Regions from separate parts of the Stenotrophomonas sp. 01N47 genome, predicted to be linked through region 2. Evidence: riboswitches for the same ligand, from Rfam matches in the RefSeq annotation. Region 2 holds a riboswitch; the other holds the start of a gene.
What was found. A riboswitch is a leader RNA that binds a small molecule or an ion and turns the genes downstream of it on or off. The one in region 2 is predicted to bind thiamine pyrophosphate.
Positions count from the first base shown of each region.

Region 1: another riboswitch for thiamine pyrophosphate. It lies ahead of AC1DKR_RS07310 (TonB-dependent siderophore receptor); the one in region 2 lies ahead of thiC (phosphomethylpyrimidine synthase ThiC).

Region 1 covers NZ_JBFTQU010000003.1:244,394-247,797, forward strand. Annotated here, with positions in the region: gene AC1DKR_RS07310 (TonB-dependent siderophore receptor) at 1-1,647, opposite strand, end outside; TPP riboswitch at 1,718-1,813, opposite strand; gene AC1DKR_RS07315 (phosphotransferase enzyme family protein) at 1,969-3,096, opposite strand; gene AC1DKR_RS07320 (glycine zipper 2TM domain-containing protein) at 3,226-3,404, opposite strand, start outside.
Region 2 covers NZ_JBFTQU010000009.1:43,449-46,852, forward strand. Annotated here, with positions in the region: gene thiC (phosphomethylpyrimidine synthase ThiC) at 35-1,879, opposite strand; TPP riboswitch at 1,973-2,074, opposite strand; gene AC1DKR_RS16290 (BCCT family transporter) at 2,320-3,404, shown strand, end outside.

The DNA of each region.
Region 1 (3,404 bases), on a different contig from region 2:
GCGGAACACGGCCGCGCCCAGGGTGAGGGCGTCCACCGGCACGTACTTCACGCCCACTTCCAGCTGCCGCGACTGCATCGACGGCAGGAAGGTATCGGCGTTGGACGTCCAGAACGGTGCTTCCTGGCCCAGCGAAATGCCGCGCACATAGCTGGCGTAAGCATTGAGCTGGTCGGTGGCCTTCCACACCAGCGCGGTCTGCGGCAGGAAGCGCGACAGGCGGCTGTGGCGCTGCGGCGTGCCGCGCTTGTCGTAGGCGCGCTCGTCCAGGCGCACGAAGCGGCCGCCGGCCAGCCACTGCCAGTCATCGCCGAAGCTCATCCGGTCCAGCGCGAAGAACGCGGTCTGCCGGCTGTCCAGGCGCCGTGCCGATGCACCCGGCATCTTCGGCGAGGGCTCGAACACCGGCACCTGCACGTCGTGGATGTTGCTGGTGCCGACGTACTCGTTGACGCTCGGGCGCTTGTCGATGGTGCGGCGGAAGTAGTCAGCGCCGATGCTCAGCTGGTGGCCGACGCTGCCGGTCTCGAAACTGCCGCGCAGTTCGGCACGGGCCTGCTGGTTGCGGCGGGTGTCATCCGGGCTGCGGTAGTCGTAGACGTCGTAGTCGCCGTTGGGGGCGAAGTAGTTGCCCGGCACGCTGCCGTCTGCGCACCCTGCGGTGTAGTAGCAGCCGTAGGCGAAGGCGACGTTGTCATCGATCACCGAACGGCTGTGGCCGACCGAGACGCGCGACTGCCACGCATCGTTGAAGTCATAGGTGTGCAGCGCGGTGATGTTGGTGCTGGCAATGTCCACCGGCCGCTGCCACGGCTGGTAGCCGAGCAGGCGTTCGCGGTCGACGCCGCGTGGCAGGTCGCGCGCGCCCAGCAGCTGGAAGCCGGACACCGAGCGCTGCGAGCTGGTCTGGTAGTTGGCATCCACTTCCAGCTTGCCGTGTTCGCCGATCAGCCAGTCGGTGGCCAGCGAATAGAAGTTGCGGCGACCGTCGGCATGCTCGACGTAGGAATCACTGGCATCCCAGGCGGCGTTCAGACGCACGCCGAAGCGCGGGGTCAGCCAGTGGCCGACATCCACGGCTGCATAGCGCGAGCCTTCCGAGTCGATGCCCAGGGTGACCGTGCGCACTTCCGCCGGGCGCTTGCCCACGTAGTTGATGATGCCGCCGGGTGCCATCACGCCAGCCGCGAGGCCGGCTTCGCCCTTGAGGATCTGCACTTCCTGGATGTTCTCCAGCGCCAGGCGCTGCTCGCCGGCGATGGACATGCCGTTGAAGCGGTAGCCGGTGGCCGCATCCAGCGCGAAGCCGCGGATGGCGATGTTCTGGTAGTAGCCCACCGGCGCATAGGCATCGCCCAGCGAGGCATCATTGCTGGCCAGCTCGGACAGCGAACGCACCTGGCGGCGGTCGAGGTAGTCGCGCTCCAGCACATTCACCGAGGCGGGGGTGTCCTTCCAGGAGCCGCCGCCGAAGGCGTTGACGCGCGAGGTGTCGGCCTTCGGTTTGCCGGCCTGCACGCGCACCGCCGCCAGTTCGGTGGGCGAGGAGGGCGCATCAGCGGCGCCGGTGCCTGCCTCGCTGGCGTACAGCGGCAGGGCGGCGCACAGGGCGAGGGCGAGCAGGGTGGGGCGCAGGCAGCGGTTCATTCGATTCGTCTTCAGACAACAAGGGAGACGAAGCGACGGCGCGCAGGTGCACCGGCCCATGACGGGGGTGTGGCTGCGGCTCAAAGCTCCCTACGCCGGTGCAAACCGGATCAGGTTCCAAGGGACTCTCTCAGCCTGGCAAATCCAGGCACCCCCGCTTCAGGTGACCATTTCACTACAAATGGTACGGATTTGCGAGCTACCGCCCTTCAGCCGGGGTCAGATCCCTTTCCAGCGGAAAGGGATCTGACCCCGGCTGAGCGCATCATCGACGCATGGCGTCGATCTACTGAGTACCCCGCGTGTTGGGTGGCTCGCGGCTCACGCGGCGGCGTGCAGGGCAGCCAGCAGGGCCTGGCCGGGGGCCGTGGTGAACCACGCCGGATGCCCGAGCATGAACGGCTGCCAGGCCACATCGGCGTTCGCGGTCGATCCGGTGACGCCCTCGAAATACTCCACTTCGGACAGAGCGAAGTCGAAATGCACCATCGGCAGCAGGTCGGCCAGCAGGTGCACGCGCGTGGGCGACAGCGGCAGCTCCTGCCGATAGCCGTCCAGCAGGGCCAGGGCGATGTCGATGCGCACAGCATCGGTGCCGCGCTCCAGTTGCAGCCAGGCCACCGCGTTGCGTTCGATCGCCGTGGCCAGGTCGAACAGCGCGCTGGTGGGCGAGGCCAGGCCGAAATCGAGCACCGTGGCAATCGTGCCGTCGTCGTTCCACAGCAGGTTGGAGACGTGCCAGTCGTTGTGCGCCCACAGCCGCGGTTCGTCCTGCAGGCGCGCGGCCAGGCCGTGGTGCCAGGGCAGCACATCGCGGCGCAGCTGTTCTTCCCAGGGAATGCGCGCCAGGTAGCGGGCCAACCCGGGGCGGTTGCCGAGGTCGGCCTTCAGCGCGGCGATCGGGTCATCGGCGCGGATCAGGTCGTCGCGTGCCACCAGCAGATGGGTGCCGCGCTGCGGGGCGTGGTAGCTGGCGGCCGCGCGGTGCAGCGTGGCCAGCATTCTTCCTGCCTGGTGCGCCTGGGCGATGTCGGTCAGTGGTGACCATGACGGCAGTTCGCGATACAGGTCCTTGCCGGCGCCCACCGCATGCAGTTCGTAGGTCCACGGGCCGTGCTCGAGTGCGGTGCGGCCGTCGTTGCTGGCCAGCACCTGCACCACCGGCAGCGCGTGGCGGGCCAGATGCGCGATGAAACGATGTTCTTCTTCCAGGGTTTCAGCGCTGCGCACACTGTGGTGGTGGCGCTTGATGAAGACCGGACCGCCGGTGCCGTCGACGATGGCCGCGGCCGACAATGGACGCGGGCTGTGCCAGCGCAGCGTGCTGTCCGCGCCCAGCTGCGGAAAGTGGCCACGCAGCCAGGTGATCTCCTGTGCGTCGATCGCCGGCCAGTCGGCGGCGACCTCGTCGTTGTTGAGGCCCTGCACGCGATGGGGGGAAGAAGTCATGCCACGGCCGCTGGTGATTAAAGGAACATCCAAGGCTGCGCATTCAACGCCATGGACGCCACAGACGCAAACGGGCGGGTCATCGACCCGCCCGTCAGGGACGCCACGTGCGGCCTGTGGCCGGCGCGCTTACCAGCCGCGATGGCGGCCGCGGTCGTGGTAGTAACGGTTGTCATGGCGCTCGCGCTGCCAGCGACGGTCATCGCGGCGGTCGTAGCCATAACCGCGGTTGTAGCCCCGGTCATAACGGCGGTCGTAGCCACGGTCGTAACGGCGGTCATAGCGCCCGTCGTAGCGTCGATCATGGC
Region 2 (3,404 bases):
GTGCCGGGCATGACCCGGCACTGCCCCTCTGCGATCAGCCCTGCTGGTACACCTCGGCGCCGGCTGCACGGAACTGTTCGGACTTCTCCTGCATGCCCTTCTCTGCGTACTCGCGCACGTCCTGGGTGATCTTCATCGAGCAGAAATGCGGGCCGCACATCGAACAGAAGTGGGCCAGCTTGTGCGCGTCCTTGGGCAGGGTCTCGTCGTGGAATTCCTTGGCCTTCTCCGGGTCCAGGCCGAGGTGGAACTGGTCTTCCCAGCGGAACTCGAAGCGTGCCTTGCTCAGCGCGTTGTCGCGCACCTGCGCCCCCGGATGCCCCTTGGCCAGATCAGCAGCATGGGCGGCGATGCGATACGCCATGATGCCGTCGCGCACGTCCTGGCGGTTGGGCAGGCCCAGATGCTCCTTCGGCGTGACATAGCAGAGCATGGCGGTACCGAACCAACCGATCATCGCCGCACCGATCGCGCTGGTGATGTGGTCGTAGCCCGGCGCGATGTCGGTGGTCAGCGGGCCAAGCGTGTAGAACGGTGCCTCGCCGCACTCGCGCAGCTGCTTTTCCATGTTCTCCTTGATCAGCTGCATCGGCACATGGCCGGGGCCTTCGATCATGGTCTGCACGTCGTGCTTCCAGGCAATCTTCGTCAACTCGCCCAGCGTTTCCAGCTCGCCGAACTGCGCCGCATCGTTGGCATCGGCAATGCAGCCGGGACGCAGGCCGTCACCCAGCGAAAAAGTCACGTCATAGGCCTTCATGATTTCGCAGATTTCTTCGAAATGCGTGTAGAGGAAGTTTTCCTTGTGGTGGGCCAAGCACCACTTGGCCATGATCGAGCCGCCGCGACTGACGATCCCGGTAACCCGCTTGGCGGTGAGTGGCACGTAGCGCAGCAGCACACCGGCATGGATGGTGAAGTAGTCCACGCCCTGCTCTGCCTGTTCGATCAGGGTGTCGCGGAAGATCTCCCAGGTCAGCGCTTCGGCGCGGCCGTCGACCTTCTCCAGCGCCTGGTAGATCGGCACCGTACCGATCGCCACCGGCGAGTTGCGGATGATCCACTCGCGCGTCTCGTGGATGTGCTTGCCGGTGGACAGGTCCATTACCGTGTCACCGCCCCAGCGGATCGCCCACACCAGCTTTTCCACTTCCTCGGCAATACCCGAGGACACCGCGCTGTTGCCTATGTTGGCATTGATCTTGGTGAGGAAGTTGCGGCCGATGATCATCGGCTCGCTTTCCGGGTGATTGATGTTGTTGGGCAGCACCGCACGGCCGCGGGCGATTTCCTCGCGCACGAATTCCGGGGTGATGATGTGCTGGATCGATGCGCCGAAGGATTCACCGGGATGCTGCTGCAGCAGTGCGGCATCGCGGATCGCGTCCAGTCGCTGGTTTTCGCGGATCGCCACGAATTCCATTTCCGGGGTGATGATGCCGCGGCGCGCATAGTGCATCTGGGTGACGTTGGCGCCGGCCCGCGCGCGACGTGGCAGGCTGCGCGCGGGGAAGCGCACCGGGTCCAGCTTCGGATCATGTTCGCGCGCGCGGCCAAACGAGGAGCTGAGGCCGTCGAGCTGTTCGGTGTCGTTGCGCTCCTCCACCCAGCCACGCCGCAATGCCGGCAGGCCCGCAGACAGGTCGATGCGCTCGTCCGGATCGGTGTATGGGCCGGAGGTGTCGTAGACGGTGACCGGTGCGTTCTCTTCGCCACCGAACACGGTGGGCGTGCGGGTCAGCGCGATCTCACGCATCGGCACCTGCAGATCCGGGCGCGAGCCGGGCACGTGGATCTTGCGCGAGCCGGGTATGGGCCGGGTCACGGACTCGGAGAGTTGCTGGGCCTGTTGCTGCAGGGCAGAGAGCTGTGCGTTCATCGGGCATCGTCCAGGAAGGTCAGGGACGAAGCGGCGGCGCACTGCCCCCGCGCCCGGACGGCACCAAGGCGCTCCTTGGGCAGGTTCCGGGTACGGCTGCATTGCAAAGCTTCCCTACGCCGGTATGAGCCGGATCAGGTTCCAAGGGACTATCTCAACCGTGGCCACAAGGCCGCGGTACCCCCGCTTCTTGGTGGGCATTAGAGCATAGAAACCACTCGGTCTCCTGGCCGATCGCCCACGCAGGGCGCGGATCTACCGCGCCTGCGTTAACAGAACCGTGACGTCGCATTCAGTAACGTGCACGCGCGCCGCACCATTGCACGCGGCGCTTTCCCTGCCGCCATAGCGGTACCTGTCCGGTGCGCACACTTTCGCCGGCCCACTCCCTGCAAGCTTTCGCTCGCTCCCCTCAATCCCTTGATCGGAGAAGCTCCTTCATGGTGTTTCGCATTTCCATCGCACTGGTGCTTGCCCTGGTGCTGCTCGCCGGCCTCGCGCCCGGCCCCTTCAATACCGTCGTGCAGGCGGCGCTGGGTGATGTTATCCGCAGCGTCGGTTGGCTGTACCTGCTGGTGGTATTCCTGGCGCTGGTGTTCCTGATGTACCTGGCCTTCGGCCGCTTCGGCAACCTGCGCATCGGTGGCGAAGACGCCGAGCCCGAGTTCTCGCGCGCCAGCTGGATGTCGATGCTGTTCGCTGCCGGCATGGGCATCGGCCTGGTGTTCTGGGGCGCGGCCGAGCCGATCTCACACTTCACCAAGCCACCGGAAGGAATTGAACCGCAGAGCATGGATGCCGCGCGTGCATCGATGCGCTATGCGTTCTTCCACTGGGGCCTGCATCCGTGGGCGATCTATGCACTGATCGGCCTGGCGATGGCCTGGTTCCAGTTCAACCGCAATGGACGCGGGCTGGTCAGCGATATGCTGCAGCCGATCATCGGCCGCCACCATCGCGGCTGGATCGGCCGTGTCGTCAACATCGCGGCGGTGGTCGCCACGGCGATCGGCGTGGCGACGACGCTCGGCTTCGGCACCATCCAGATCGCTGCAGGCGTGGAGCGCGTATTTGGCCTGCAGGCGACTGTACCGGTGCAGATGACCATCATCGCCATTGCCTTCGTGCTGTACATGGCCTCGACCGCCAGCGGTGTGGAGCGCGGCGTGAAGTGGCTGTCCAACTTCAACCTGGCACTGGCTGCATTGCTGGCCGCGACCGTACTTGTGCTGGGGCCGACTGGCTTCATCTTCGATACGTTCACCACCACGCTGGGTTCCTACCTCAACCAGTTGGTGACCATGAGCCTGCGCATGTCACCGTTCTCCGGCAGCACGTGGGTGGCCGACTGGACGATCTTCTACTGGGCCTGGTGGATTTCGTGGGCCCCGTTCGTGGGTTCCTTCATCGCGCGCATCTCGCGCGGCCGCAGCGTGCGCGAGTTCGTGATCGGCGTGGTGTTGGCACCGACCCTGCTGGGCTTCTTCTGGTTCGCCGTTTTCGGGGGAACGGCATTGTGGGCGCA